4 regions of the Pantoea sp. nfd-35 genome follow, and region 1 is predicted to be linked to each of the others. Evidence: predicted binding sites of a transcription regulator. Region 1 holds the regulator's gene; each other region holds the start of a gene.
What was found. Region 1 encodes PurR, which represses purine synthesis genes. Its sites were predicted from a motif close to CANGCAAACGTTTGCNTG; they were not measured.
Positions count from the first base shown of each region.

Region 2: purM (phosphoribosylformylglycinamidine cyclo-ligase) is a predicted target of PurR. The motif match lies at 6,220-6,237, and genes of this name have one in related genera.
Region 3: P9J57_RS13510 (amino acid aminotransferase) is a predicted target of PurR. The motif match lies at 3,925-3,942, and genes of this name have one in related genera.
Region 4: purH (bifunctional phosphoribosylaminoimidazolecarboxamide formyltransferase/IMP cyclohydrolase) is a predicted target of PurR. The motif match lies at 3,373-3,390, and genes of this name have one in related genera.

Region 1 is NZ_CP122403.1:2,489,260-2,497,321, reverse strand. Features, by position in the region: gene P9J57_RS11610 (MATE family efflux transporter) at 1-1,287, opposite strand, end outside; gene P9J57_RS11605 (riboflavin synthase) at 1,492-2,160, shown strand; gene cfa (cyclopropane fatty acyl phospholipid synthase) at 2,455-3,603, opposite strand; gene punC (purine nucleoside transporter PunC) at 3,890-5,092, opposite strand; gene punR (DNA-binding transcriptional activator PunR) at 5,202-6,107, shown strand; gene purR (HTH-type transcriptional repressor PurR) at 6,104-7,129, opposite strand; gene cydH (cytochrome bd-I oxidase subunit CydH) at 7,410-7,499, shown strand; gene P9J57_RS11575 (C40 family peptidase) at 7,564-8,062, opposite strand, start outside.
Region 2 is NZ_CP122403.1:1,235,497-1,243,558, reverse strand. Features, by position in the region: gene P9J57_RS05900 (substrate-binding domain-containing protein) at 1-1,026, opposite strand; gene P9J57_RS05905 (ABC transporter substrate-binding protein) at 1-17, opposite strand, end outside; gene bepA (beta-barrel assembly-enhancing protease) at 1,379-2,842, shown strand; gene arsC (arsenate reductase (glutaredoxin)) at 2,848-3,195, shown strand; gene hda (DnaA inactivator Hda) at 3,192-3,968, opposite strand; gene uraA (uracil permease) at 4,001-5,284, opposite strand; gene P9J57_RS05875 (hypothetical protein) at 5,259-5,444, opposite strand; gene upp (uracil phosphoribosyltransferase) at 5,444-6,070, opposite strand; gene purM (phosphoribosylformylglycinamidine cyclo-ligase) at 6,301-7,341, shown strand; gene purN (phosphoribosylglycinamide formyltransferase) at 7,338-7,976, shown strand; gene pstB (phosphate ABC transporter ATP-binding protein PstB) at 8,006-8,062, opposite strand, start outside.
Region 3 is NZ_CP122403.1:2,891,283-2,899,344, forward strand. Features, by position in the region: gene pncB (nicotinate phosphoribosyltransferase) at 1-828, shown strand, start outside; gene asnS (asparagine--tRNA ligase) at 985-2,385, shown strand; gene ompF (porin OmpF) at 2,686-3,795, shown strand; gene P9J57_RS13510 (amino acid aminotransferase) at 4,006-5,196, shown strand; gene P9J57_RS13515 (MBL fold metallo-hydrolase) at 5,238-5,867, opposite strand; gene mepK (peptidoglycan L,D-endopeptidase MepK) at 5,907-6,455, opposite strand; gene ldtD (L,D-transpeptidase) at 6,641-8,062, opposite strand, start outside.
Region 4 is NZ_CP122403.1:4,238,304-4,246,365, forward strand. Features, by position in the region: rRNA gene P9J57_RS19575 (23S ribosomal RNA) at 1-787, opposite strand, end outside; tRNA gene P9J57_RS19580 (tRNA-Ala) at 995-1,070, opposite strand; tRNA gene P9J57_RS19585 (tRNA-Ile) at 1,213-1,289, opposite strand; rRNA gene P9J57_RS19590 (16S ribosomal RNA) at 1,363-2,904, opposite strand; gene purH (bifunctional phosphoribosylaminoimidazolecarboxamide formyltransferase/IMP cyclohydrolase) at 3,539-5,128, shown strand; gene purD (phosphoribosylamine--glycine ligase) at 5,145-6,425, shown strand; gene P9J57_RS19605 (DUF1481 domain-containing protein) at 6,462-7,124, opposite strand; gene hupA (nucleoid-associated protein HU-alpha) at 7,193-7,465, opposite strand; gene P9J57_RS19615 (YjaG family protein) at 7,654-8,062, opposite strand, start outside.

The DNA.
Region 1 (8,062 bases):
CAGGCCAACGATAAAACCGCACCAGAAGCCGGCAGGCCCCATGCGCGGCACCACCCAGTCGGTCAGTGCCAGGATGTAACCAGAAGGTAAACCCAGCAACCAGTAAGCGATAAAGGTAATGAAGAAAATCGATCGCGTATCTTTATAACCGCGCAAAATTCCGCTGCCGATCACCTGAATAGAATCCGAAATCTGGTAAATCGCAGCCAGCATCATCAGTTGCGCAGCCAGCGTGACCACCGCGGGATTGTCGTTATAAAGCTGGGCAATTTGATGGCGAAAGGTCACGGTAAAAATGGCCGTAATCACCGCCATGCTTACGCCAACGCCCTGCGCGGTCCACGCGGCGACCCGCGCCTGCTCTGTCGAGCCCTGACCCAGCCGATAGCCAACGCGAATGGTGGCGGCAACGCCCATCGACAGCGGCAGGACAAACATCAGCGAACTGAAGTTCAGGGCAATCTGGTGTCCGGCGACGTTAACAATCCCCAACGGCGAGACTAACAGGGCCACCACGGCAAACAGGGTCACTTCAAAAAACAGCGCCAGCGCGACCGGCAAACCCAACCCTGTGAGACGTTGCAGGATAACGCGTGAAGGCGCTGACCAGCGGCTCTCTACGCGAATGTCTCGCATACTGCGCATCCGTCGTACCCAAAAACGCATGCAGAAGAACATGGCCCAGTACACCGAGGCCGTCGCCACGCCACAGCCTACGCCGCCCAGCGCCGGCATGCCGAAATGGCCGTAGATAAAAATGTAGTTCAGCGGGATATTCAGCATCAGCCCAAGAAAACCCAGCACCATCGCGGGCTTGGTTTTGGATAGCCCCTCGCACTGGTTACGCATAACCTGAAAAAACAGGTAGCCTGGCGCGCCAAACAGCAGGGCATGCAGATAGCCCTCGGCCTTTTCTGCCAGCAGCGGATCGATATCATGCATCGAGCGGATAACATACCCGGCATTCCACAGCACCAGCATGATGAGCAGAGAAAGGAAAAACGCCAGCCAAAAGCCCTGACGAAGTTGTTCAGCGATTCGCTCACGGCGACCTGAACCATTAAGTTGCGCAATGGTGGGCGTCAATGCCAGTAAAACACCATGACCAAACAGGATGGCGGGAAGCCAAATGGACGTGCCAACAGCAACGGCGGCCATATCCGTGGCGCTGACGGCGCCGGCCATAATGGTATCTACAAATCCCATCGCGGTTTGCGCCACCTGAGCCAGGATAACGGGGATCGCGAGGGCCAGCAATTGACGCGCTTCTGTTAAATACTTCTGCACGTAAACACCTGACTTATCTGATTAATAAAGAAATGAGGACTGCTTCAGACGAAGCAGGGCTTAGTGTAACTGGCGCGACCGATTTCTCCAATCTTTGTCACGCAATGCGTTTTGGACTTGTGCCGCCTGTCTCTCAGGCTGTTGAAACCTAACACTTAAGCATGGCTGTGTTAAACTGGCACAAATTTCGTAGAGGCAAAGACTATGTTTACCGGTATTGTGCAGGGCACCGCAGAAATCGTGTCCATTGAAGATAAAGGTCTGTTTCGCACCCATGTGGCCAGGCTTCCTGCTGACCTGTTGCCGGGTTTAGCGCTGGGCGCATCGGTTGCCCATAACGGTTGCTGCCTGACCGTCACCGAAATCAACGGCGATCTGGTGAGTTTTGACCTGATCAAAGAAACTCTGCGCGTGACCAATCTTGGTGATCTCAAGCAGGGCGATGTGGTGAATATCGAGCGGGCGGCAAAATTCAGCGATGAAATTGGCGGTCACCTGATGTCCGGCCACATCATGACCACGGCTGAAATCTGCAAAATTGTCCGCTCTGAAAACAACCGCGAAGTCTGGTTTAAAATTCAGGATCCTTTGCAGATGAAATATATCCTGCACAAAGGATTTGTGGGCATCGACGGTATCAGCCTGACCGTAGGCGACGTGACCAAAACAAAATTCTGCGTTTATCTTATCCCCGAGACGCTGGAGCGAACCACTCTCGGCGCCAAAACCTTCGGCGACAGAGTTAACATCGAAATCGATCCCCATACTCAGGCTATTGTGGACACGGTGGAGCGCGTCCTCGCCCAGCGTGAAGATGCCGCGCTCAAGGCACTCGCAGAGCAGGCCGATCAGCCCGAAACGGATCGGGATTAACAGCGGTAAATAGCGGTAAATAACGCCAGCCGTGACCAAAGCGTTGCCCACAGGCCAGCAGGTTGCCGTGTCGCCCGCCGTCTTCCGGGACGACTGACGGCTGTGCAGTGTCAACTGCCCGGGCGAAAACGCCCGGCGTGAATGTGCTGCTGCCCTGGACTGCGGTTTAAGATCGCCATTTTCCCGTCTGCGAAGGTGGGAGCTGACAGATAACGCGGCAACCTGGCTTACCGGCTGCCGTCCGCGTTCGGTCCGGACAATATCGACCTTGCCACGGCGCATAAACGGGCGCAATCATCGCGCCACCCGCAATCCACCCTCAACGCCACGGCTGAAGACAACCTGCCAGAGCTGAATCTCACGGGCGCGAAACGCACCGGCGCAGGCGTTCAGGTAGTAGGAGAACATGCGTCGGAAACGTTCTTCGTAACGTCCGGCCAGGTCAGGCCAGGCTCGCTGGAAACGCTCATGCCAGGCCATCAGCGTGGTGTCGTAGTCAGCGCCGAAGTTGTGCCAGTCTTCCATAATGAAATGCGGTTCGCTGACGTCGGCAATATGGCGTAAAGAAGGCAGGCAGCCATTCGGGAAAATATACTTGCCGATCCACGGATCGACGTGCATATCCGTTTTGAGCGCGCCAATGGTATGCAGCAGAAAAATTCCGTCTGGCTTGAGGTTGCGATTGACCGTGGCAAAGTAGGTTGGGTAGTTTTTCGGCCCCACGTGTTCGAACATCCCCACCGAGACGATGCGGTCAAACTGCTGATTCAGATCGCGATAATCCTGAAGCAGGATAGTGACATCCAGCCCTTCGCAGCGTTGCTGCGCCAGCTTTTGTTGTTCTGCAGAGATCGTCACGCCTTGTACGCTGACGCCATAGTTTCTTGCTGCATAAGCCGCCAGACCGCCCCAGCCACAGCCAATATCCAGCAAGGTCATACCGGGTTTCAGTTGCAGCTTGCGACAGATCATGTCCAGTTTGGCTTCCTGTGCCGCCTCAAGCGTCGTGGCGTCTTTCCAGTAGCCACAGGAGTATTGCATGTAAGGATCGAGCATCAGGGTAAAAAGGTCATTACCCAGATCATAGTGCGCTTTGCCGACTTGCCAGGCCCGTTTTTTCGACTGCAGGTTAACCAGGCGGGCCAGCGCAATGCGCACGATATCCTGCACGTGATGAGGAAGCTGCTCATCAAGCTTATGTTTCAACGCCCGATGAAAAAACATATCCAGCCTTTCGCACTCCCACCAGCCGTCCATATAACTTTCGCCCAGCCCCAGGGAGCCCTTTTGCAGGACGCGTTTAAAAAAATCGGGATGTTTAACCTGAATGTCCCATGGGCGGGAACCGTTGATTTCGATGTCTGCTTTTTGCAATAACTCATGAACGATACGGTACCAATGGTTTCGTTCGATATTCACTTCTGCTACACATGTTGAACTCATAGCCACTCCATCACCAGAACTGTCAGAACCTGAGAAAGAGCAGGAGCCGTTTCTCAGGATTATGAGAAAAGTCACAGATGACGCCTTGCGCCAGACAACCTTAAGCGTACAGAGAAAGGGTGCAATGCAGGGGCCAGCAGAGTGCATTTGCCCACAAAGACACCTTCACAGCGATGAGGCTGCGTCAAACATTGTTATTATGATGGTACGGCGAATCAGGGCCCGGCACAGGAGGCGCTGGCGGGCCCGTCACGTGTTGATCACTCAGACGACAAAAGTCGTTGCCTCAGTGATTATCCTGGCAGGGATGTGCCGTTGAGGCAATATCAGTTTGTGCGCCGGTGCGGCGCTGCATCTGATAGCCTGCCAGCGCCAGTACAATCGTCACCGCCATGATGAGCGTTGTGGTGAACAGCGCCTGGGTCAGGCCCGCCGATACGGCCAGGCTGGCGACAAAGCACAGGCCCAGCTGCAGCGTGTTCTGAAGGGCGGCGGCTCTGCCGGTCGCATGGGGGAAGGGCAGAAGTGCACTGGATACGACGATGGGATAAATCGCCCCGTTCGCCAGCGCCATGCCGCAAAACGGCACCAGCAAAGCGGTGAGTGAAACCGAGCCTGACAGGGCGACGGCAAACAGGGCCAGTACGCTAAGGCTATAGACGATGAGCAGCCATGGCAGCAACTGCGCCCCTTTGAAACGGTTAAGGAGCGCACGGCAGCCAAAACCGCCGACTAAGAAAGCAATGGTCTGCGGAATATAGCTTAAGCCGATATCAGCAGGCGACAGGCCAATCGCTGCCAGAATAAACGGTGATCCGGTCAGCCAGGCAAAAAAGCTGGCCGAGCAGGCAGAATACATCAGGACGTTACCGCTGTAGACGCGTGAACGCAGCAGCGTCATAAAACCGGGCTGTGACGGGGCCGGGCGGCGCGCTGTTTGTACCGATGGCAGGCGCAGCGTAATCAGGATCAGGGCCGCGGCAATCGCGGTCAGAACGACAAAAATTGAGCGCCAGTGAAAATGGCTAATCAGCCAGGCACCCAGCAGCGGGGCAAGCGCAGGAGACAGCGCGACCAGCGGCATAATAGTGGCAAAGACTTTATTCGCGCGCGACTGAGGATAGCGATCGACCACCAGGGCCTGCCAGCTCACGGCAGCCGCGCACACGCCGATGGCCTGAATGAAGCGCAGCACCAGCATCAGTACCACGTCGTCCACCCACAGCATCCCCGCACAACCCAGCGCAAACAGGCTCAGTCCTGCCAGCAATACCGGTTTGCGGCCAATACGATCTGACAGCGGTCCCCATACCAGCTGACCACAGGCAAAACCCGCCAGGAACAGGCTCATACTGGCGCTGATCATCCCGGCGGAGGTGTTAAAACTTTGCTGCATGGCCCCGAAGGCGGGCAGGTACATATCGGTGGCCAGAAAGCCCAGCATACTGAGCACGGCAAGATAGGGAATGAATCCTTTAGAAGCTGACATCTGATTCTCATTTTTTTGCAGGATAAACGCGGGGCAGTGTAAAAGCTGTACTTCATACTGTGAAACGGTAAAATTTGCCTGTTGCTGTTAAAAAATTTAAAGGCAGGATATGTGGTCTGAATATGCGCTTGAAGTGGTTGATGCGGTCGCGCGTGGCGGCAGTTTCAGTGCCGCGGCCCAGGAGTTACACCGTGTGCCTTCTGCCATAAGCTATACCGTTCGCCAGCTTGAAACCTGGCTGGCGGTACCGCTGTTTGAACGGCAGCACCGGGAGGTTGTTTTGACACCTGCGGGCGAACATTTTGTGCGAGAAGGCCGCAGCGTCATCAAAAAAATGGATGCCACGCGCCGTCAGTGCCAGCAACTGGCCAACGGCTGGCGAGGGCAAATCGCGATTGCGGTGGACTGCATTGTGAAACCGCACCGAACCCGTCAGTTCGTCAGGGATTTCTATCGCCACTTTCCGGATATGGAGCTTCACATCAGTTATGAAGTGTTTAACGGCGTATGGGATGCGCTGGCTGACGGAAGAGTCGAGGTCGCAATAGGCGCGACTCAGGCGATTCCGGTGGGCGGGCGGTTTGCTTTCCGCGATATGGGAACCCTGAACTGGCGCTGCATCGTCGCGCGGGAACATCCGTTAACCCAGGTCGCCCGGCTGGATGATGAGGCGTTGCGCAACTGGCCTTCGCTGGTGCTGGAAGACACCTCGCGCGCGTTACCGCGCCGTATGACCTGGGCTCTGGATAATCAACGCCGACTGGTGGTGCCTGAATGGCAGACCGGGCTGGACTGCGTCCGGGCCGGGCTGTGCGTCGCAATGGTGCCGGGGCACTTAGCCCGCCCGCTACTGGACAGCGGCGAAGTGACTGAACTTAACTTGCCCCAGCCTTTTCCAGAAAGTCCCTGCTGCGTCAGTTGGGCGGAAGATCGCGCATCACCGGCATTGGGCTGGTTGCTCAATTACCTGGGTGATGCGCAAACGCTCAATCAGGAGTGGTTGAGCGAGGATTAGCGACGGTAGTCGCGATAGGGACCGTAGCCTACAGAGCGTCGCTCAATCAGTGTCGGATGCACTTCGATGGTTTGCGACTCTTCACGCTTGCTGGTAATGCGGTCCAGCAGCATCTCCAGAGCCTTCTCCCCCAGTTGCGCTTTTGGCTGGTGCACGGTAGTCAGTGCAGGCGTGAAATAGCGTGCGTTGCGCACATTATCGTAGCCAATCACCGAAATATCCTGCGGGACGCGCAGGCCCATTTCATCGGCGGCACAGATAGCGCCCATGGCCATAATATCGCCACCGCAGAACACCGCGCTTGGGCGCTGCTTCTGCGACAGAATTTGCTGCATAGCCTGATACCCGGATTCAGGCTCGAAATCGCCCTGCACAATCCACTCTGAACGCGGCTGAATACCGGCTTCTTCCAGCGCCTTGAGGAAACCGGCATGACGGCCACCACCGGTGTTACGTTCCATTTGCCCTGGAATGGCGCCAATATCGCGATGCCCGCGTTCGATGAGGTAGCGGCCGGCCAGATAACCGCCCTGAAACGCATTATCCAGCACCGTGTCAGTAAAATCGGCACGGGATTCGCCCCAGTCCATGACCACCATGGGAATATTGCGGTTGGCTTCCAGCATTTGCAGCAAATCATCCGGGTACTCAGAACACATGACCAGCAGCCCATCGACGCGCTTCTGCGCCATCATCGAGAGGTAGGCACGCTGTTTTTGCAGGTCGTTATGCGCGTTGCCTAAAATCAGGGTGTAGCCTTTATCAAAGCAGTGATTCTCCACGGCTTCAATAATTTCAGCGAAATAGGGCGCCTCGCTGGAGGTGGCCAAAAGGCCCAGCGTTTTGGTGTGATTCACCTTCAGGCTGCGTGCTACGGCGCTGGGTGAATAATGTAATTCCCGAATCGCTTCCCAGACCGCTTCGCGGGTATCTTCTGCGACAAAGCGCGTCTTATTGATGACGTGAGAAACGGTTGTGGTAGAGACGCCTGCACGTTTCGCCACATCTTTAATTGTTGCCATGAAAATCGAACTCCCGGGCTTATCTAACCTGTTGATAAGCATGTTGTTAAACGTTTGCGTCAGCGGACGGTTATTTCTGCAAAAAAATCGTTTTTCTGACCGGTTATGGGGCATCGGGGCAGGAAATAACGGTTGAAAAGGGTGCTGACGCAACCGATGTTGCGCGCTGTTGCGCAACAAAGAGGGGATTCTAACAAGGCTGCGCGGATAAAACGAGATTTTTACCCACGCGTGTGGGAAAATGCTTAACCCCTACTAAAATTGTGCCTAAGGAGTTGTGATGAGTACCGATCTGAAACTGTCATTGATGACCACGGCGGCTGCACTGTTGATGATTATTGCGTTCAGCTTTACCGCCATTCTGAACTAATAAAAAAGCCGGGAAGGTTTCCCTGTCCCGGCTGCGTTCCGTCGGTATGACGGAGGAGTGACGTTTAGCGAACGGTTTTTGGCGTCATGACGCGACGCGCACCAATATAGTGGCGCTGCCAGTAATCTTCGCTTAACGCACTGATTTGAATGTCCTTTCCGGTACGCGGTGACTGAATAAATTTACCGTTACCCAGGTAAACACCCACGTGGTCGGCCGTGCCACGTCCGTTGATGCGGAAAAACACCAGATCGCCTTTCTCCAGCGCTTCCCGATTCACCGGCGCGGCATCCCGCAGGTGATACATTTCATTTGCAGTACGCGGAATTTTAAATTTCACCACATCTTTGTAGGCGTACCACACCAGGCCGCTGCAGTCGAAACCGGTATGCGGCGATTTTCCGCCCCACTGGTAGCGCTTGCCCAGCTGTCCCATCAGTTTTGCCATCGCCGTTTCACGTGCTTTTTGATAGCGCTGACGGTGTGCGTTGCTCATTTTGATGGTGCCGGTATCCTTGCTGTCCGCTTTCGCCACCTTCACCGCGCGTTGATGACCATAGCGT
Region 2 (8,062 bases), 1.3 Mb from region 1:
TTATTGTGTGTAGACATGATGGTTCCCTGATGTTGACGAATGAAAGACTGCAGCGATGCTCTCGCCTGAACGCAACCAGTGGTCCAGCAGGCACGAGTCATCATGAGAGGGTTGAAGAAGCATATCGATGGCACAGGCACCTAACCGATCGCTGGGCTGTACCACGCTGGCCAGCGAGGGTGAAAGCTGTTCGCCTATAGCAATGCCGTCAAACCCCATGACCGACAGCTGGTGCGGGACCTGAATGCCGGCACGGGCGGCCGCGCCCAGCAGGCTGATCGCCAGGAGATCGTTACTGCAGATGACGGCGGTCAGTGGGTCCGGGCTGTTGATCAGCGGTAAAAGGGGCTCGAATCTGGATTGGGTATGGCTGGGCATATCAATTAGCGCCCTCGGGACAAATCCTGCCTGCTGCATCGCATCGCAATAGCCAAGATAGCGCTGACGGGCACGATCCGACTGCAGCATCGGTCCCGCCGCCATCACGATATGCTGATGACCCAGCGCAATAAGGTGCGCCGTGGCTTCGGCCATTGCGCGACGGTTATCGACATAGACACAGCGCCAGTTTTGCTGTTGCGGCACGTTATGCGCCAGAACAAAGGGCATTCGCGCCTCTGCCAGCGGGGCTAATACGGTGCTGCTGTCCGCGTCGGAGACGGTCAGCACCATGCCCGCGACGCGCTGGCGCAGCATATGTTCAATCATGGCGGCTTCACGCTCTGGCTGGTAATCGGTCGTGGCCACCAGCAGGCCATAGCCCGCCAGACGCGCCTGTTGCTCCATGGCCTGAAGCTGCAAGGCAAACACCGGGTTACTGAGCGAAGGCAGCAAAACGCCCAGCGTCGTGGAGCTTTGCGTACGGAGCTGGCGCGCAATGTGGTTAGGTCTGAAACCCAGTTGCTCCGAGGCCTCCAGCACTTTTTTCAGCGTGCCGGGCTTAAGCAGATGGGGATCGGAAAAGGCACGCGCCGCGGTTGCTCGCGAAACGCCGGCCAGAACCGCCACGCTGATTAAATCACTCATTTCACCCCCGGTTAATCGATAATGAGATCGATCTCATTGGCGCTTAACCTAACGGGGTTGTGTGACATCAACATCACGGGAAGATGACATTGCGGTGACAGCGGTTCACCACGTCGTCAATGCGCGGGCAGCAAGACGAATGCCTTTTTCTGACTACTGATACAGGGCGGTTGGGGTTGGCAAGCACCCGATAAGCCCGGAAGGGGCAATGCGCCAATCCCGGCTACCATAACGCCATTTCATTCTTCCCTGGCTGTGGTTAAGATACGAAGACCGTAGCGCTGTTGATGAAAAAACAGAACATTTCCGCTGCTTACCTGTCCAAATCAGGGATTCATTACAGGATTAAGGCATGTTGAACCGGTTTAAAAAGACGCTGCTTGCTGCGCTACTCCCTGCACTGACGTTATCCGGCCCGTTGACCGCCCGTGCGGATATCAGTGATTCGCTGCCGGATATGGGGACCACGGCAGGATCGACTCTGTCGATTAATCAGGAGCTCCAGATGGGCGACTTCTACGTCCGCCAGCTCCGCGCCAGTGCCCCGCTGATTAACGATCCTTTGCTGAATCAGTACATCAACCAACTTGGGCAGCGGCTGGTTTCGCATGCGGACGCCGTTAAAACGCCCTTCCACTTTTTCCTGATTCAGAACGATGAGCTCAACGCCTTCGCCTTCTTTGGTGGCAACGTGGTGTTGCATGCGGCCCTGTTCCGTTTTACGGATAACGAAAGCCAGCTGGCCTCAGTCATGGCCCATGAAATCTCCCACGTCACGCAGCGCCATCTGGCGCGGGCAATGGAAGATCAAAAACGTAATGCCCCGCTCACCTGGGTGGGCGCGCTGGGTTCAATTTTACTGGCGATGGCCAGCCCACAAATGGGCATGGCCGCATTGACCGGTACGCTGGCCGGCACCCAACAGGGGATTATCAGCTTTACCCAAAATAATGAACAGGAAGCCGATCGCATCGGTATTCAGGTGTTACAGCGCGCCGGTTTTGACCCGCAAGCCATGCCTAACTTCCTGCAAAAACTGGCCGATCAGAGCCGCTTTTCTTCGAAGCCTCCGGAAATCCTGTTAACCCATCCCCTGCCTGACAGCCGTCTTGCCGATGCGCGCAACCGTGCAAACCAGATGCGTCCGGTGGTGGTGCAGTCGTCTCAAGACTTTTATCTGGCCAAAGTGCGGTCATTAGGCATGTATTCGACTGGCCGTAACCAGTTAACGGACGAACTGCTTACGCAATATGCTAACGGTAATTCCCGCGAACAGCTGGCCTCGCAGTACGGTAAAGCCGTGCAGTTCCTGCAGGCTAAAAGCTTTGGTGAGGCGAAAAGGATCGTGGCACCGTTACTGGCGAAACAACCTGAAAATGTCTGGCTGCTGGACCTGATGACTGACATTGACATCGGCCTGAATCAACCGCAGCAGGCGATAGCGATGCTGACCGCGACCCAGGCCTCAAAAACCAGCCCGGTCGTCCAGTTGAACCTCGCTAATGCCTATGTGGAAGCGAAACAGCCGGCGAACGCCAGCCGCATTCTCAACCGCTATACCTGGACTCATAAAGACGATACCAACGGATGGGATCTGCTGGCCCAGGCTTCCGCGCAGCAGGGGCTGACAGATGAGGAGCTCTTTGCCCGCGCCGAAAGTCTGGCGCTGAGCGGCCAGCTGGATCAGGCCATTAGCGCCCTAAGCCGGGCCAGTTCACTGGTGCCGCTCGGCAGCCTGAAACAGGCCCGTTACGATGCCCGCATCGACCAGCTACGCCAGCTCCAGCAACGCTTTAAGCAGTATCAACGAGGATAAACAGTATGGTGACCTTTTATCATAATCCACGCTGCAGCAAGAGCCGGGAAACCCTGGCGCTGCTAGCAGAGCGCGGCATCGCCCCGGAGATCGTGCACTATCTGGACACGCCGCCGGATCGCCAGACGTTACAGATCCTGCTGCAAAAGCTGGATATGCAAAGTGCCCGTGAGTTAATGCGTCGTAAGGATCCGCTTTATGCGGCGCTGGGGCTGGATCGGCCTGACATCGGGGAAAGCGCGTTGCTGGACGCGCTGCTGGAAAATCCCAAACTGATTGAGCGACCGATTGTGATCAACGGCGATCGCGCCCGCCTGGGACGTCCGCCAGAAGCGGTACTGGAAATCCTTTAGAGGCCAAGGGTTTCTTTTACGAAGGGAATCGTCAGCTTACGCTGGGCGCTAATGGATGCGCTGTCGAGACGATCCAACGTATCAAACAGCGTGCGCATTTCTCGGTCAAGGCGCTTTAGCAAAAAGCGCCCGACGTCTTCAGGCAGTTCAAATCCCCGCAGTCCGGCGCGCAGCTGTAAAGCCTGCAGTTTATCCTCATCGGAGAGCGGCTGTAGACGATAAATCTGCCCCCAGTCGAGGCGCGATGCCAGATCGGGCAGATGCAGATTGAGCTGACGCGGTGGACGATCGCCGGTAATAAACAACCGGGTATTGCCGGTTTCCAGAATGCGGTTATAAAGATCGAAAATCGCCATTTCCCAGGCCTCTTCTCCCGCAATGCACTGAATATTATCGATGCAAACCAGTGGCAGTTGCTCCATGCCTTCCAGCACGTCCGGGACAAACCAGGTGCGTTTATCGAGCGGCACATAGCCCACGGCTTCGCCGCGTGCAGACATTTCAGCGCAGGCGGCATGCAGCAGATGGCTGCGACCGCCCCCTTCACGAGACCAGAAATAAAGATAGCTGCCATGTTGCTGGCTAAGCGCACCCTTAATCGCGGCAATAAGCGAGGGGTTTTCACCCGGCCAGAAGCTGGCGAAGGTTTCGTCGTCAGGTAAATAGAGTGGCAATGACAATTGTGCCGGCGTGTTCAGAAGCACCTCAGCAAGAGAACAAGCAAAAATCGGGGCAAGTCTATCATAGTTTTCGGCCAGAGATGAATCGGGCATCCCTGCCCGACTTTTGACCGCTGACGGTGGGATTACGACTCGCGGTTGTCTTCCGCATCCAGAATCACTTCTTCTGGACGCAGGAGGGAAATGACGCGAAAAATTAAGGCCAGCGCAACGCCGACCAGCGTGGCCAGCGCCATGCCTTTCAGCTCGGCAGCCCCGATATGTACTTTCGCCCCGCTGACGCCAATAATCAGGATAACGGAGGTCAGAATCAGGTTTTGCGCTTTGTTGTAATCCACTTTGGACTCAATCAGGACACGGATACCTGACGCGCCGATAACGCCATACAGCAGCAGGGATACGCCGCCCATCACCGGCACCGGAATCGCCTGAATAGCGGCCGCCAGTTTGCCGACGCAGGAGAGTAAAATCGCGAAAATGGCCGCGCCGCCAATCACCCAGGTACTGTAAACGCGGGTAATCGCCATGACGCCAATGTTTTCGCCGTATGTCGTGTTCGGGGTGGATCCAAAGAACCCGGAAATGACCGTCGATAAGCCATTGGCGAACATGGAACGATGCAGTCCGGGATCGCGCACCAGATCTCTTTTAACGATATTCGCCGTCACGACCAGGTGGCCCACATGCTCAGCAATGACCACCAGAGCGGCGGGCAGAATGGTCAACATGGCAATCCATTCAAAGCGCGGCGTATAAAACGTCGGTAAGGCAAACCAGTGCGCCTGTTCAACGCCGCTCCAGTCCACGATGCCCATGAAGGCGGAAAGCGCGTAACCGGCCAGCACACCGATCAGGATAGGAATGATCGCCATAAATCCACGGAACAAAACCGATCCAAAAACGGTAACCGCCAGGGTCACCAGCGAAATCAACACGGTTGTGCCGTTTGGCGACTGGCCTTCGGCTGGAAGCAGCCCCGCCATATTCGCGGCCACGCCAGCCAGTTCCAGACCAATGACGGCAACGATGGCCCCCATTGCTGCTGGCGGAAACATCACGTCCAGCCAGCCTGTTCCGGCTTTTTTAACGATCAGCGCGACAAGGCAGAACAACACGCCACACAGAATAAAACCGCCCAGCGCTACTTCATAACCCAGCGGCAGCAGGAGCAACACGGGTGAAATAAAGGCAAAGCTGGAACCCAGATAGGCGGGGATTTTTCCCTTACAAATAAACAGGTACAGCAGCGTACCGATACCGTTAAACAGCAATACCGTCGCCGGATTGATGTGGAACAGAATTGGCACTAACACGGTGGCGCCAAACATGGCGAACAGATGCTGCAGGCTGAGCGGAATCGTTTGCAGTAATGGCGGCCGTTCGCTAACGCCGATAGCGCGACGAGTCATTAAAAGTCCCCTTGAGTGAGTGGTCTGTTTTCAGGCAAAAAAAAGCCGACTCTCTGGTCGGCTGGTTCATTTCTTTATGTGTTACAACAGAAAAAAGCGGCTCGGCCTGCTGCTGCAGGCTGAAAACAGCGTGATGCATGGCGCCGCGGATTTTCATCATTACTTGGTGCCGAAGATTTTATCACCGGCATCACCCAGGCCTGGGATGATATAACCCTTGTCGTTAAGCCCCTGATCCACAGAAGCGGTGTAAAGCTCCACATCCGGATGCGCTTTTTCCAGCGCGGCAATCCCTTCAGGTGCCGCAACCAGCACCAGCACTTTGATACTGCTGCAGCCCGCTTTCTTTAACAGGTCTATCGTGGCAATCATTGAGCCGCCCGTGGCCAGCATGGGGTCAACCACCAGTGCCAGGCGCTCTTCGATATTCGAAACCAGTTTCTGGAAGTAAGGCACCGGCTCCAGCGTTTCTTCATCACGGTAGACGCCAACAACGCTGATGCGCGCGCTGGGTACGTGCTCCAGTACGCCTTCCATCATGCCCAGACCGGCACGCAGAATAGGCACGACGGTGATTTTTTTACCTTTGATTTGATCAACCTGAACCGGGCCATTCCAGCCCTCAATGGTGACCTTTTCGGTTTCCAGATCGGCGGTCGCTTCATACGTCAGCAGACTGCCGACTTCAGAGGCCAGCTCGCGGAAACGCTTTGTACTGATATCATGCTCACGCATCAGTCCCAGTTTATGTTTGACCAGCGGGTGTTTGACTTCCACGATCTTCATTGTTGTTCTCCCGGAGTGAGTTGAGCTAAAAAAAAATCGCGGGATTATACCGCCTTTTCGCCGCAGTGCCACATGTGCTTGCGCAATCAGAGGCATTTTGTCATGGCAAAGTAAGGATTGATGAAAATCGCCGGGGACGCAATCTGAGACTCGCAAACGTTTGCCTGCGCTGGTAGAATTGCCGCGCTTTATATTAAACCACCAACCGCAACTCGCGTGGGGACCTCGCAGTGACCGACAAGACCTCTCTCAGTTACAAAGACGCCGGTGTTGATATTGATGCTGGTAACGCTCTGGTTGACCGTATTAAAGGCGTAGTGAAAAAGACGCGTCGCCCGGAAGTCATGGGTGGACTAGGCGGCTTCGGTGCGCTTTGTGCGCTGCCGCAAAAATACCGTGAACCCGTGCTGGTCTCCGGCACCGACGGCGTAGGCACCAAACTGCGTCTGGCGATGGATCTTAAGCGCCACGATGCTATCGGCATTGATCTGGTCGCGATGTGTGTCAACGATCTGGTGGTACAAGGCGCTGAACCGCTCTTCTTCCTGGATTACTACGCCACCGGCAAACTGGATGTGGATACCGCGTCGGCGGTCATCACCGGTATCGCCGAGGGTTGCCTGCAGTCAGGCTGTGCACTGGTGGGCGGCGAAACGGCCGAAATGCCGGGCATGTATCATGGCGAAGACTACGACGTGGCCGGCTTCTGCGTTGGCGTCGTTGAGAAATCAGAAATCATTGACGGCAGCAAAGTGCAGGACGGCGATGTCCTGATCGCATTAGGCTCCAGCGGCCCGCACTCCAATGGTTATTCTCTGGTGCGCAAAATTCTGGAAGTCAGCGGGACCGATCCGCAGGTTGAGCAGCTCGAAGGCAAACCGCTGGCCGATCATTTGCTGGAACCTACCCGCATTTATGTCAAAAACATTCTGAGCCTGATCGAACAGGTCGATGTGCATGCTATCGCGCATCTTACCGGCGGCGGCTTCTGGGAAAACATTCCACGCGTGCTGCCCGATAACACCCAGGCCGTGATTGACGAAAAAAGCTGGGAATGGCCGGCTGTGTTTAGCTGGATGCAGCAGGCTGGTAACGTCAGCCGTCACGAAATGTACCGTACGTTCAACTGTGGCGTGGGTATGCTGATTGCCCTGAGCCCTGCCGACGCGGATAAAGCCGTTGAACTAATGCGCGCCGCCGGTGAAAATGCCTGGAAAATCGGCGTGATTAAGGCATCAGAAGCGGAAGAGCGTGTGGTCATCACGTCATGAAAAAGCTGGTTGTGCTGATCTCCGGCAACGGAAGTAATCTTCAGTCCATCCTTGACGCCTGTGCAAACGGGCGTATTCACGGCAGCGTCGCTGCCGTGTTCAGTAATAAAGCCTCCGCCTATGGCTTAGTCCGCGCAGAGCGGGCAGGCATTCCGGCTATTGCCCTGGACGCCCGTGACTTTAGCGACCGTGAAAGTTTTGATCGCCAGCTTATGCGTGAGATCGACGCCTGTGCGCCGGATGTTGTGGTGCTGGCAGGATATATGCGCATTTTAAGCCCGGGTTTTGTGGCGCATTATCACGACCGACTGCTGAATATTCACCCGTCGCTCCTGCCCAAATATCCCGGACTGCATACTCACCGCCAGGCCCTGGAAAATGGCGATGCGGAGCATGGCACGTCAGTGCATTTCGTAACGGATGAACTGGACGGTGGTCCGGTGATTCTGCAGGCCAAGGTGCCCGTTTTTGCCGAAGACAGCGAAGCGGACATTACCGAGCGCGTGCAACATCAGGAACATGCCATCTATCCGCTGGTGATTAACTGGTTTGTTGAAGGCCGCCTGGCCATGCGTGAGGGAAAGGCCTGGCTGGATGGTAAGCCGTTACCGCTTCAGGGCTACGCCCACGAGTAACAGGCAGGGAGCCAGGCTCCCTGCCCTTTTCAGCCATAGCGTCCGGTGATGTAATCTTCCGTCCGGCGCACCTTCGGCGTCGTGAA
Region 3 (8,062 bases), 400 kb from region 1:
GCCTTGATCAGTGAAGTGGTCCATCGCCACCGTACACCGGCCATCAGCAGCCAGCAGGCCGTGGATTTTCTGCATCAGAAACTCGCTGCCTTTAAGACTCAGGTTGCCGACACTGACATGTCACGTTTTCGCCTGATGGATTTTGGTACCCGCCGCCGCTATTCCCAGGATGTGCAGGAATCGATCGTCAGCACGCTGAAACAGGATTTTCCCTGGCTGATGGGCACCAGTAACTACGACCTGGCCCGTCGCCTCGCACTCACGCCAGTGGGTACCCAGGCCCACGAGTGGTTCCAGGCTTTTCAGCAAATCAGTCCGGTACTGGCGAACAGTCAGCGCGCTGCCTTACAGGCCTGGCTGGATGAATATGACGACAAGCTGGGCATTGCACTCACGGACTGTATCGCCATGGATGCCTTCCTGCGCGATTTCGGCCCTGTGTTCGCCCGCCGTTACCAGGGGCTGCGTCACGATTCAGGTGACCCGGTTGAGTGGGGCGAAAAAGCGCTGGCCCATTATCAGAAGTTAGGTATTGATCCGCTCACGAAAATGCTGGTGTTCTCAGATAACCTCAATCTGGATAAATCGCTGGCGCTGTATCGCCACTTTGGTCAGCGTACCAACGTCGTCTTCGGCATCGGCACGCGCCTGACTTGTGATATTCCTGGCGTTACGCCGCTCAATATCGTGATTAAGCTGGTGCAATGTAATGGTAAGCCGGTCGCCAAGCTTTCCGACAGCCCAGGTAAAACCATCTGTCAGGATAAAGCGTTCGTTAAGGCTCTGAGAAAAGCCTTTGATTTGCCACTGGTTAAAAAAGCCAGCTAGCGTCTTTGTTATCGGGGCGTTATCGCGCCCCGCCTTCCTGCAATAAATCGGTTATTCCCCTGAATTTTGCTTGTTTCCTGTTGACTCACAAGTAACATAGCTACACCCCAGTCTGGGGAATTCATTCACACACTTCTTCTATATAGAGAGATATTTATGAGCGTAGTGCCTGTAGCGGATGTACTGCACGGTCGCGTCGCGGTTGACAGTGAAGTCACCGTACGTGGTTGGGTGCGTACCCGAAGAGATTCCAAAGCCGGTCTTTCCTTTATCGCTGTCTATGACGGCTCCTGCTTTAATCCCGTTCAGGCTGTCGTCAATAATTCTCTGAATAATTATCAGGACGAAGTGCTGCACCTGACCACCGGCTGTTCCGTCATCGTCACCGGTAAGGTCGTTGCATCTCCGGGTCAGGGTCAGGCATTCGAAATTCAGGCGACAAAGCTGGAGGTCGTGGGCTGGGTAGAAGATCCCGACAGCTACCCAATGGCGGCAAAACGTCACAGTATCGAATACCTGCGTGAGGTGGCCCACCTGCGTCCGCGTACCAACCTGATTGGCGCCGTGGCGCGCGTTCGTCATACCCTCGCCCAGGCGCTGCACCGCTTCTTCCATGAGAACGGCTACTTTTGGGTTTCCACGCCGCTGATCACCGCCTCTGACACTGAAGGGGCCGGTGAGATGTTCCGCGTTTCGACGCTGGACATGGAAAACCTGCCGCGCAACGATCAGGGCAAAGTCGACTATTCGGAGGATTTCTTCGGGAAAGAGGCCTTCCTGACGGTTTCAGGGCAGCTGAACGGTGAAACCTACGCCAGCGCCTTGTCGAAAATCTACACCTTCGGCCCCACGTTCCGTGCGGAAAACTCCAATACCAGCCGCCATCTGGCAGAGTTCTGGATGCTGGAACCGGAAATCGCTTTCGCCTCATTAGACGATGCGGCAGCCCTGGCGGAAGCCATGCTCAAGTATGTCTTCAAAGCCGTGCTGGATGAGCGTGCAGACGATATGGCATTTTTTGCCGAGCGCGTAGACAACGATGCGATTAATCGCCTGGAGCGTTTTGTTACCACCGATTTCGCCCAGGTCGATTATACCGATGCCGTCGATATCCTGATGAACTGCGGGCAGACCTTTGAGAACCCGGTGTCGTGGGGCATCGATCTGTCCTCTGAACATGAACGTTATCTTGCCGAGAAGCATTTTAAAGCGCCGGTGGTGGTGAAAAACTATCCGAAAGATATCAAGGCATTCTATATGCGCCTTAACGACGACGGGAAAACCGTGGCCGCGATGGATGTGTTAGCGCCGGGTATCGGTGAAATTATCGGCGGTTCTCAGCGTGAGGAACGTCTGGATGTGCTGGATGCGCGTCTGGAAGAGATGGGGCTGAAAAAAGAAGATTACTGGTGGTATCGCGATCTGCGTCGCTATGGCACCGTGCCACATTCAGGGTTTGGATTAGGTTTCGAACGTTTGATCGCCTATGTCACCGGCGTACAAAATGTAAGAGATGTTATCCCCTTCCCACGGACGCCACGCAACGCGAGCTTCTGATTTTCAGAATTAAATATAAGAAATTCATATATATAAAGAGGTCGGCATCGCCGGCCTTTTTTTATTTTTGTAAATTTTGATATGACTCACAAAGTTCCGTTATTTTTACATTTTGTAATACATTTTTTATATCTGAAACAAGATTACGACTTTTGTAGCATTTTCGCAGTAGAATTACCCGATGGGGGATGGAAAGATGCGTGCAGACACAGGAGACACCAAACTTCTTTCAAGGTTCACGTAAAGTTTTCTTGACGGCAGTGGCAGGTGTCCAAATAACTCCAATGAGGGTAATAAATAATGATGAAGCGCAACATTCTGGCAGTGGTTATCCCTGCTCTGCTCGCCGCCGGCGCAGCCAACGCAGCAGAAGTTTATAACAAAGACGGCAATAAGCTGGACCTGTACGGTAAAGTGGATGCGCGTCACCAGTTCTCTGATAACGCAGGTGATGACGGCGATCAGACTTATATTCGCTTCGGCTTCAAAGGCGAAACCAAGATTAATGACCAGATGACCGGTTACGGTCAGTGGGAATACAACATTCAGGGCAATAACTCTGAAGGTTCTGATGCGCAAACTGACAACAAAACCCGTCTGGGCTTCGCTGGTCTGAAATTCGGTGATGCAGGTTCAATCGACTACGGCCGTAACTACGGTGTGGTTTATGATGCAATCGGCTGGACCGATATGCTGCCAGTATTCGGTGGTGACTCAGGTAACTCAGACAACTTCATGAATGGCCGTAGCGGCGGTCTGTTGACCTATCGCAACAGCAACTTCTTTGGTCTGGTTGATGGTTGGAACTTCGCGCTTCAGTACCAGGGCAAAAATGAGAATTCAAACCGCGCCGATCGTAGAGCAAATGGCGATGGCTGGGGTGCATCAACATCTTACACCTCACCTATCGGTGTAGGCATTGTGGGTGCATATAGCAGCAGCGATCGTACTGACTCGCAGGCTCAGGGTGTTGCAGCCAACGGTAATATCGTTGGTGCTGGCAAACATGCTGAAAGCTGGGCAACCGCTCTGAAATATGATGCTAACAATATTTATCTGGCAGCGATGTATGGTGAAATGCGTAATGCAGCACCAATTTCAATCGTTACTGGCCCAACAACTACCGCACCTGCCTTTGCAAACAAAGCTCAAATCATTGAGATGGTTGCTCAGTATCAATTTGATTTTGGTCTGCGTCCTTCACTGGCCTACGTTCAGTCTAAAGGCAAAGACATCGAAGGTATCGGCGATGCTGATATCTACAAATACTTCGATGTGGGCGCCACCTACTACTTCAACAAAAACATGGCCACCTACGTTGATTACAAAATCAACCAGCTGGACAAAAACAACCCACTCGGCATTCCTAACGATGACGTAGTTGGTGTTGGTGTGGTTTACCAGTTCTAAGTTTGTTGATGCAGTACAAAAAACGGAGCTTCGGCTCCGTTTTTTATTGCCGTTTCCTCGCACTCAGCCCCGCGCTATCCCACTGTTAACATTAGAACGGGTAATTCTGTCGCACAGACGATGAATTTTATCGCAAACGGTTGGCATTTCGCCGTGCTGACGTTAACCTGATGGTTCATTTGCTAAAGTTCACGCTACTGGACCCGACTCATGTTTGAATCGATCTCTGCTGCACCCGCTGACCCCATTCTTGGCCTGGCCGATCTCTTTCGTGCCGACGACCGCCCCAATAAAATCAATCTCGGTATTGGTGTTTACAAAGATGAAACCGGAAAAACCCCGGTGCTCACCAGCGTTAAGAAAGCAGAGCAGTACCTGCTTGAACACGAAACCAGCAAAAATTACCTGAGCATTGACGGTCTGCCAGATTTCGCGCACTGCACGCAGGAATTGTTATTTGGTCAAGGCAATGCCCTGATCGCGGCGGGCAGAGCCCGCACGGCACAGACGCCGGGCGGTACAGGTGCACTGCGCGTCGCCGCGGATTTCCTGTCTACTCAGACGTCCGTTAAGCGCGTGTGGGTGAGCAACCCGAGCTGGCCGAACCACAAAAACGTGTTTAATGCCGCCGGGCTTGAGGTATGCGAATACCAGTACTATGACGCAGCAAACCATACCCTGGATTTTGACGGCATGCTGGCCTCACTGAAAGAGGTGAAAGCCGGTGATGTGGTGCTGTTCCATGGCTGCTGCCATAACCCGACCGGTATCGATCCTACTGCAGAGCAGTGGCAACAGCTGGCACAGCTCTCTCTGGCTAACGGCTGGCTGCCCCTGTTTGACTTTGCCTACCAGGGCTTTGCCCGTGGTCTGGAAGAGGATGCTGAAGGTCTGCGCATTTTTGCGGCCAGCCATCAGGAACTGATTGTCGCCAGTTCTTATTCCAAGAACTTCGGCCTGTATAACGAACGTGTGGGTGCGATTACGCTGGTTGCGGGCGATGCCGCGACGGCCGACACCGCATTCAGCCAGGTGAAATACACCATCCGCGCCAACTATTCTAACCCGCCGTCACACGGTGCGGCCGTGGTGGCCACGATTCTGGGCAACGACGCGCTCCGCACTATCTGGCAGCAAGAGCTGTCTGATATGCGTCAGCGTATCCAGCGCATGCGCCAACTGTTTGTGAACACCCTGGCGGATAAAGGCGCGCAGCAGGACTTCAGCTTTATCATTAAGCAGAATGGCATGTTCTCGTTCAGTGGGCTGACCAAAGATCAGGTCATTCGCCTGCGCGAGGAGTTTGGGGTTTATGCCGTTAATTCAGGCCGCGTAAACGTTGCCGGTATGACACCAGATAATATGTCTGCACTGTGCGAGGCGATTGTCGCCGTACTTTAAGCGCATCGCGTATAAAAAAATGGGCCACTCTGGCCCATTTTTTATTGCAGGAAAGGATTGGTCAGACGTTCACGCCCCAGCGTTGACACAGGCCCGTGACCGGGTAAAAACGTCACATCGTCGCCGAGCGGCAGCAGCTTATTATTTATCGCATCGATGAGATGTTGATGATTACCCTGCGGGAAGTCGGTACGCCCGACGCCGCCGCTAAAGATCACATCACCTGAGACCAGTAAGCGGCCTTTGGCATCAAAAAATACAATGTGCCCCGGCGTATGTCCGGGACAGTGCAGCACATCAAGCGTGACCTGACCAACCTGAACGGTATCCCCCTCCTCCAGCCAGCGATCCGGCGTCAACGGGGCACAATATTCCAGCCCAAACATTTGGCTTTGAGTAGGTAAGGATTCCAGCCAGAAAGCATCCTGCTTTTGCGGGCCGACCAGCGGCACCTGCCAGAATGCAGCCAGTTCTGCCGCTGCCCCAACATGATCGAGGTGACCATGCGTAAGCAGAATCTGTGCAGGCTTCAAATCAAGCTGCGCCAGCGTTTGCCTGATGGTATCGGCATCGCCACCCGGGTCCACCAGGGCCGATTCACGCGTGGTTTCGCACCAGATAACCGAACAGTTCTGGGCGAAGGCGGTGACGGGGATAATGTGATAATTCATAACGCTCCATGGTCGGCACCCGCAGCGTTGCCGACGTTACTACCAGTGCCTGACGGGACCGGTATCAATATGTACAAAGTTGCTGCTGGGATAATATCCTACACCACCGGCACGCATTTTTAATGCGGCTTTGCGAACATTCGCCAGCGTCACCCCTTCAATGTGGAAATCCATCGCCTGGCCTTTGGTGTGATAACTGTGTTTTGCCACACCGGGCCCGGATTCCCGCAGCATATTGTTCGTCGCCAGTGAGCGATAGCCGGAGACGAGCTGGACGGGTTTGCGCGTTTCTAACAGCGCCTGAAGGCGATAGAGCTGGTCAAATAAGTGGGGATCGATACTTTTGGTTTTATTGGCACGGTAGTCGCGGAAAAAGTGGTTCAGGCGTGACAATTCACTTTTGTCGTAACTTTTACCGTTAAAGAATTCCGTTTTAAGGGTTTCACCAGTGTGAAGATTATTGAGCGTTAATATCCGCGGGCGTGAAGTGGAGAGTGAAGCCATCGCGGTCTCTGGCAGTAAGGCCAGGCCGGCAGCGGCACTTCCGCAAAGCAGCAGTTTGCGACGTAAAGAATCGATTGTAGACATGGAGCGGTTTACCTGAAAGCAGAGTCAAAGACATGTGCAAAAAACGTACTGGCGAACCATAACTTTATGGCGGTAGCACGTCAACCCATTATGGGCAAGTTTGGAAGGCGGCTCCGGATAAAGCCGCCTGAATGACAGGACTGAATAACGGACATACCGTACGACTAACGATTGAAAATCAACTATTAGAGTAATAACTGCTGCGCACGGCTTAAGACCTGGCTCGCCGAACGCGCCGTATTATCATAATTGTAAATATCTGTACGGAACTGCGTTTTGCCGTCATCCGCAACCCAGGCCGTTAAATAATACAAGTTAACCGGGATGCGATGCCGAATGGGTACATAGCGCGTATCGCCCTGCTTGAGCGTGTCAGAGATACGCGCGTCATTCCAGCCGACATCCTGCAACAAAATACCGGCCAGTTCCGAAGCTTTATTCACGCGCACGCAGCCCGAGCTGAGCGCACGAATATCGCGCTGAAACAGATTGTGGTTCGGCGTGTCATGCAGATAAATCGCATCCGAGCTTGGCATATTAAACTTATAGCGACCGAGTGAATTGGTTTGCCCCGGTGCCTGACGTATGCGGTAAGGGAAGGATGAGGCTGACACCATACTCCAGTCAATCATGCTGGGATCGATGACTTCGGAATCGGCGCTCCAGCCAGACAGCAGCGTGTATCCATGTTTATACAGATAGGTTGGGTCCTGTTTCACCTTAGGAATAATGTCCTGACGCACCAAATTGGTCGGCACATTCCAGGGCGGATTCAACACCACATTATTTAGTGCGCTTCGCATCAACGGCGTTTTACGATCTGGTCGTCCCACGATGACCCGGGAGGACAGCACTTTAGTGCCGTTGTTGTAATAATTCAGCGAATAGTTGGGGATGTTCACCATAATGCCGTTGTGCATATCATCCGGCAGCAAACGCAGTCGCTGGATATTCAGCGCCAGCAAGGCCGCACGCTGTTGGGGAGAGACATTCAGCCATTCCCGTGTACGCAGGCCAATCGCCCCATCGGCATCCAGCCCCTGCCACTGTTGAAAGCGTTTTACCGCCGCGACTAGCTCATCGTTATAAACATTCACACTGCCGGGCGCAGCGGGAGCATTCTGGACGTTACCCTGAACACCGGGTGCCGCAGCAGGTATATCGTTAACCGTGACGGCCGAAGGGCTGACGGCGACAGGCTGCTCACTGTGGCTGACGGCAACAGGTGCGGTGGGAACGGCATCCTCATTGGGCGCGGGTGCGGTTACCTGTGCACTCAGCATGCCGCTGCGGCGAAGAATTTCCCGCAACGCCGGCACATCGTCACTGACCTGTCCAGGTCGTAACGTGTCGCGATTTTTAATTTGTGGCCAGGGTTGTTTATCTTCAAGCAGGCTTTTCAGGGCCTTATGCATGAGTGGATACTGCGGATGCTGCGGCACCAATGAATTAACAAACGCCGCCGAACTGCCCGCATTGACGGCATTTTGCCAGGCATTGATCACGGATACAGAAGGCACAGCCAGCTTGTAGGGCGTGGTGCTGTACAGCCAGATTTCTCCCTGAGCAGGCACCGAGGAGACAAACTGCAAATAGCCCAGCATCGC
Region 4 (8,062 bases), 1.7 Mb from region 1:
GGTTTGATTGGCCTTTCACCCCCAGCCACAGGTCATCCGCTAATTTTTCAACATTAGTCGGTTCGGTCCTCCAGTTAGTGTTACCCAACCTTCAACCTGCCCATGGCTAGATCACCGGGTTTCGGGTCTATACCCTGCAACTTAACGCCCAGTTAAGACTCGGTTTCCCTGCGGCTCCCCTATACGGTTAACCTTGCTACAGAATATAAGTCGCTGACCCATTATACAAAAGGTACGCAGTCACCCCATAAAGAGGCTCCCACTGCTTGTACGTACACGGTTTCAGGTTCTGTTTCACTCCCCTCGCCGGGGTTCTTTTCGCCTTTCCCTCACGGTACTGGTTCACTATCGGTCAGTCAGGAGTATTTAGCCTTGGAGGATGGTCCCCCCATATTCAGACAGGATACCACGTGTCCCGCCTTACTCATCGAACTCACAACCTGTGCACCCGGGAGTATCACCCTGTACCCTGCGACTTTCCAGACGCTTCCACTGATGCACAAGCTGATGATGGTTCTGGGCTCCTCCCCGTTCGCTCGCCGCTACTGGGGGAATCTCGGTTGATTTCTTTTCCTCGGGGTACTTAGATGTTTCAGTTCCCCCGGTTCGCCTCATACAGCTATGTATTCACTGCATGATAGTGTGACGAGTCACACTGGGTTTCCCCATTCGGGTATCGCCGGTTGTAGCGGTTCATATCACCTTACCGGCGCTTATCGCAGATTAGCACGCCCTTCATCGCCTCTGACTGCCAGGGCATCCACCGTGTACGCTTAGTCGCTTAACCTCACAACCCACAGGCGTTTTACGCTGCGTGTCGTGAGCTTTTGAGAGACTCGAACACATTGTGCTGTGTTCCTTATTACGGAGGAACACGACAATGCGTCGTTTCAAATTTTCAGCTTGTTCCGGATTGTTAAAGAGCAGAATACTTCGCAGCACACCGTTGCCGGTACGCTCTGAAGTATTTTCAGAAAAAATACAGTAGTGAGTATGGTGGAGCTAAGCGGGATCGAACCGCTGACCTCCTGCGTGCAAGGCAGGCGCTCTCCCAGCTGAGCTATAGCCCCATACAGTTACTGCAGAGACCACTACTACCACTCAACCGAGTACACTTCGTGAGAAGTGCACTTCGTGCTCAGGCAAGGCGTGTGTCCGCGAAGCATAGTGAACTATGCGAGCCGGAGACATAACGCAGCATGAGTGCGAAGTTGGTAGGCCTGAGTGGACTTGAACCACCGACCTCACCCTTATCAGGGGTGCGCTCTAACCACCTGAGCTACAAGCCTGTAGAGGTTTTTTCTGCTCGTGACTTTCTATCAGACAATCTGTGTGAGCACTTCGCGGGAAGGTATCTTCAGGTAAGGAGGTGATCCAACCGCAGGTTCCCCTACGGTTACCTTGTTACGACTTCACCCCAGTCATGAATCACAAAGTGGTAAGCGCCCTCCCGAAGGTTAAGCTACCTACTTCTTTTGCAACCCACTCCCATGGTGTGACGGGCGGTGTGTACAAGGCCCGGGAACGTATTCACCGTGGCATTCTGATCCACGATTACTAGCGATTCCGACTTCACGGAGTCGAGTTGCAGACTCCGATCCGGACTACGACGCACTTTATGAGGTCCGCTTGCTCTCGCGAGGTCGCTTCTCTTTGTATGCGCCATTGTAGCACGTGTGTAGCCCTACTCGTAAGGGCCATGATGACTTGACGTCATCCCCACCTTCCTCCGGTTTATCACCGGCAGTCTCCTTTGAGTTCCCGACCGAATCGCTGGCAACAAAGGATAAGGGTTGCGCTCGTTGCGGGACTTAACCCAACATTTCACAACACGAGCTGACGACAGCCATGCAGCACCTGTCTCACGGTTCCCGAAGGCACTAAGGCATCTCTGCCAAATTCCGTGGATGTCAAGAGTAGGTAAGGTTCTTCGCGTTGCATCGAATTAAACCACATGCTCCACCGCTTGTGCGGGCCCCCGTCAATTCATTTGAGTTTTAACCTTGCGGCCGTACTCCCCAGGCGGTCGACTTAACGCGTTAGCTCCGGAAGCCACTCCTCAAGGGAACAACCTCCAAGTCGACATCGTTTACGGCGTGGACTACCAGGGTATCTAATCCTGTTTGCTCCCCACGCTTTCGCACCTGAGCGTCAGTCTTCGTCCAGGGGGCCGCCTTCGCCACCGGTATTCCTCCAGATCTCTACGCATTTCACCGCTACACCTGGAATTCTACCCCCCTCTACGAGACTCAAGCCTGCCAGTTTCAAATGCAGTTCCCAGGTTAAGCCCGGGGATTTCACATCTGACTTAACAGACCGCCTGCGTGCGCTTTACGCCCAGTAATTCCGATTAACGCTTGCACCCTCCGTATTACCGCGGCTGCTGGCACGGAGTTAGCCGGTGCTTCTTCTGCGGGTAACGTCAATCGACAAGGTTATTAACCACATCGCCTTCCTCCCCGCTGAAAGTACTTTACAACCCGAAGGCCTTCTTCATACACGCGGCATGGCTGCATCAGGCTTGCGCCCATTGTGCAATATTCCCCACTGCTGCCTCCCGTAGGAGTCTGGACCGTGTCTCAGTTCCAGTGTGGCTGGTCATCCTCTCAGACCAGCTAGGGATCGTCGCCTAGGTGGGCCGTTACCCCGCCTACTAGCTAATCCCATCTGGGTTCATCCGATAGTGAGAGGCCCGAAGGTCCCCCTCTTTGGTCTTGCGACGTTATGCGGTATTAGCCACCGTTTCCAGTGGTTATCCCCCTCTATCGGGCAGATCCCCAGACATTACTCACCCGTCCGCCACTCGTCACCCGAGGAGCAAGCTCCTCTGTGCTACCGTCCGACTTGCATGTGTTAGGCCTGCCGCCAGCGTTCAATCTGAGCCATGATCAAACTCTTCAATTTAAGTTTGATTTGCTGAAACCAGTTCAGCGGTGCTCATCTGTAAAACGTCATAATGAATTTCATTATGTGTTCACTCGTGAGGCTTTGATATTTTTTACGTCCGGAGACGCTGATATCAATCCTGCGAGTGCCCACACAGATTGTCTGATAAATTGTTAAAGAGCAGTGCGAACAGCGGGTTAACCGTCTGTCGCGAGGTGGCGTATATTACGCTTTCCTCCTTCAGAGTCAACCTCTTTTTCAGAAGTTTTTCTCCGGCGGCTCAGTTGCCTGACCCTCTCAACACCGCATTCCGTAAGCCGTTGTGCCGTGTCGATGGAGGCGCATTATAGGGAGTTCTCTCTGGCTGACAAGGGCTAAATTCAATAAAAATGACTGTTCGCTGCATTCCACAGCAAAACCCCGCCTTATACGCAGTTACACACAAAGTTATCCACATTCCTGGCCGCATCAAATTTAGACGAGCATCACGCAAACGTTTTCGCTACAATGCCCCGCAACGCAATGGATGCCCCTTTTCGGGGCGTTACCTGAAGTTTTTACGCTTTTGCTGCTCTATATAGAGAAAAGTAAGCACGCAAGCTTGATGTAACGCTCTTATTTACGCGAATCAAAGCCAAGGGATAAAACCACCATGCAACAACCTCGTCCTTTACGCCGCGCCCTGCTCAGTGTTTCTGATAAAGCCGGCATCCTCGAATTTGCTCAGGCACTCTCTCAGCGCGGTGTTGAGCTGCTCTCCACAGGTGGTACCGCTCGCCTGCTCGCAGAGGCGGGACTTCCCGTCACAGAAGTGTCTGACTACACCGGCTTCCCGGAAATGATGGATGGACGCGTTAAAACACTGCACCCGAAAGTCCATGGCGGCATTTTAGGACGTCGTGGACAAGATGATGCGGTGATGGCGCAGCATGCTATCAGCCCGATTGATATGGTGGTCGTCAATCTTTATCCCTTTGCCCAAACCGTCGCAAAACCAGATTGCTCACTGGAAGACGCCGTTGAGAACATTGATATTGGCGGCCCGACAATGGTGCGCTCGGCGGCCAAGAATCACAAAGACGTGGCGATTGTCGTTAAGAGCAGCGATTATCCGGCCATTATCGCTGAGCTGGACGCCAATCAGAACTCACTGACGCTCGAAACCCGCTTCAACCTGGCAATCAAAGCGTTTGAACATACCGCCGCGTACGACAGCATGATCGCTAACTACTTCGGTACTCTGGTTCCTGCCTATCATGGTGAAACCAGCCAACCAGCCGGCCGCTTCCCGCGCACCCTCAATCTCAACTTCATTAAGAAGCAGGATATGCGCTATGGCGAGAACAGCCATCAGGACGCCGCCTTCTATATAGAAGAGAATGTGCAGGAAGCCTCGGTCGCTACCGCCAGCCAGGTGCAGGGCAAGGCACTCTCTTATAACAACATTGCGGATACCGATGCCGCGCTTGAGTGCGTGAAAGAGTTTATTGAGCCCGCCTGCGTCATTGTCAAACACGCCAATCCTTGCGGTGTTGCGGTGGGTGAGTCAATTCTGGCAGCTTATGAGCGTGCCTATCAGACTGACCCGACATCTGCCTTCGGCGGCATCATTGCCTTTAACCGCGAGCTGGATGAGGCGACAGCCCAGGCCATCATCAGCCGACAGTTTGTTGAAGTCATCATCGCTCCTGCTGCAACGGAAGCTGCGCTGAAAGTGACCGCGGCAAAACAAAACGTCCGCGTGCTGGTATGCGGTGACTGGCAGGGTCGCGTGGCTGCCCTTGATTTCAAACGGGTGAATGGTGGTCTGCTGGTTCAGGATCGCGACCTCGGTATGGTCGATGCCAGCCAGTTGCGCGTCGTCAGCAAGCGCCAACCTTCTGAGCAGGAACTGCGTGATGCCCTGTTCTGCTGGAAAGTGGCGAAATTCGTTAAGTCCAACGCCATTGTCTATGCGCGCGACAATATGACCATCGGCATAGGTGCTGGCCAGATGAGCCGCGTCTACTCTGCCAAAATTGCAGGAATTAAAGCGGGTGATGAAGGCCTGGAAGTAAAAGGGTCCGCGATGGCTTCCGATGCGTTCTTCCCGTTCCGGGATGGCATTGATGCCGCTGCTGCCGTGGGCGTAAGCTGTGTGATTCAGCCTGGCGGTTCTATCCGCGACGATGAAGTGATTGCGGCAGCAGATGAGCATGGTATTGCCATGATCTTTACCGACATGCGTCACTTCCGCCATTAATTCTGTGGAGCCTTTTATGAAAATTTTAATCATCGGTAACGGCGGACGTGAACACGCATTGGCCTGGAAAGCGTCGCAGTCGCCGCTGGCAGAAACCATTTTTGTCGCACCTGGTAATGCGGGCACCGCGCTGGAACCCGCGTTGCAGAACGTCGATATTGCCCCCACCGATATTCCCGCTTTGCTGGCCTTCGCTCAACGTGAACAGATTGATCTCACCATTGTCGGCCCTGAAGCGCCGTTAGTGGCAGGCGTGGTTGATGCGTTCCGCGAGGCCGGATTGAAAATCTTTGGTCCAACTCAGGCCGCCGCGCAATTGGAAGGGTCTAAAGCATTCACCAAGGACTTTCTTGCACGTCACAACATCCCCAGTGCCGAGTACCAAAACTTCACCGACGTCGCCCCTGCGCTGGCTTACCTGCGTGAAAAAGGTGCGCCGATTGTCATCAAAGCTGACGGGCTGGCTGCCGGTAAAGGCGTGATTGTGGCCATGACGCTGCAGGAAGCGGAAGATGCCGTGCAGGATATGCTGGCGGGCAATGCGTTTGGTGACGCCGGGCACCGTATCGTGATTGAAGAGTTTCTGGACGGCGAAGAAGCCAGCTTTATCGTGATGGTTGATGGCGAGAATGTGTTGCCAATGGCCACCAGCCAGGACCATAAACGGGTGGGCGACGGCGATACCGGACCGAACACGGGAGGAATGGGTGCTTATTCCCCTGCCCCGGTGGTGACCGATGAAATCCACCAGCGCGTTATGGATCAGGTTATCTGGCCAACCGTACGTGGCATGGCCGCCGAAGGCAATGTCTATACGGGCTTCTTATATGCCGGGCTGATGATCGATCAGACTGGTCAGCCTAAAGTGATCGAATTCAACTGTCGCTTCGGCGATCCCGAAACACAACCCATTATGCTGCGCCTGCAGTCGGATCTGGTGGATCTGTGTCTGGCCGCCTGTGAAGGCAAGCTTGATCAAAAAGACTCACAATGGGATCCCCGCCCTTCACTGGGCTTGGTGCTGGCAGCCGGGGGCTATCCCGGCTCTTACAATAACGGCGATCAGATTCACGGTCTGCCGCTGGAAGAGGTTGCCGACGGCAAAGTTTTCCACGCCGGGACGCGCCTTGAAGAGGATCGGGTTTTGACGAACGGTGGGCGGGTTCTTTGCGTCACCGCGCTAGGCGATGATGTTGCTGCCGCACAGAAACGGGCTTACGAACTGGCTAAGCCGATTTCCTGGCAAGGCAGTTTCTGCCGACGCGACATCGGCTATCGTGCCATTAACCGTAAATAATGATCAAAGGGGCACCCAGTGCCCCTTTTTATTGCCTCAGAAATTCGCCTCATCCGGCGCATCCGCGCATTCATCTTTTTGAGTCACACGCAGCAACTGCACGCCTTCAGGCGCTTCCAGCCATGAAATCATCAAGGGTTCCGCCTTATCACGGCGGTAGTGCGTAAGCGTCTGCAGTGCATAACTGTCGAAAGCCGGCGTCACCTGCTGGCCCTCACAGGTTGTCACAACGCTTCCACCTGACCAGTGTCCTTGTTTCAGAAACACCCGCCCACTTAACAGCGCATCGCTGACTTCACGCATACGTTGTGCATCAAACTTGTAAAGCTCAACCGCATCCGGACTGACTGCCTCACGGCGCGTCGCGAGCTGGCGCTGCATAAAATTGAGATTGCCGCCTTGATCAAAGCGTAGCGTAACGTCGTCTGGCTTTTCGCCTTTCACCTGGCGTTCCACGCTGATCAGATCATCGCCGAGCCAGCGATAGTCCGTAATTTCACTTTTTTCGCTGTTGAACGGATTATAGAGCGTACGAATATGTACCGAGTGATGATCGGTATTCTTGCGCCAGATACGAACACTGCCGCGATCGGCGAGATAACCGCTGGCCGAGAAAGCCGGAATGTCGGGCGTTGAACTACACCCAATGAGAAAAGAGGAGAGAAGCAGGGCTGATAATCGCTGAAACAGCGTAGTCATGGTGGCTGGCCCCTAAACAAAAGGGGCGAAATCGCCCCTGTTTTAAAACGTTACCGCAGTGCGACGTCTTACTTAACGGCGTCTTTCAGAGCTTTACCAGACACGAATGCAGGTACGTTTGCCGCAGCGATTTTGATTTCTTTGCCAGTCTGTGGGTTACGACCGGTACGCTCAGCGCGGTGGTTCACTTTAAAAGTACCAAAACCAACCAGTTGTACAGCATCACCCTCTTTCAGAGACTCAGTGATTGCAGCCAGAGTAGATTCCAGCGCTGCCTTGGCCTGGGTTTTAGACAGGTCAGCTTTTTCTGCGATCACATCAATCAGTTGAGTCTTGTTCATAAGTTATCCTTAAAGTGTATTTATCGCTTGCTAAGCAACGAGTGCGAGGGAAAAGCCAGCTTCGGGCACTCTTCAGCCTGCACGCACCGATAGCCACAATTTTCAGCCCCCCAAATGTAGACCAGACTGGGGGCTGATGTGAAGCCTCCAGGCGCGCTAATTAAGGCCTGAAGTCACGTTTTCTCGCCTTATTGCTGAATTTTTATACCGATGTTACTAATTCCCGCCTCACGCAGGTCAGATCGCAGACCTTTTATCAATTCGAGGTCTCGCTCTTCACAATCCGCGAGCAGGCGAAAAATCTCCCATTGCAGGTCCCATTCGTCGATGACAGCCTGATTTTCTCGTAGCTCTTCATCGGTCATTTCGCGACCTTCGTGAGTCATTTCCAGGATGGCAACGGTGGTGATCGAGGTCTTGCTGACTTCAATCGCATGTTCAAGCGTTTCACCGCTTAACTGCGAATGCAGCACTTCACTCAATGCCACGCAGGCATCGATGGCCGGATAGACACCGTAAACCTCAAACGCATCGCCATCGGGAATCGCCGCTTCAAGCTTTTCCAGCTGGCTGTCAAAATTGATCTTCGCATCTTTA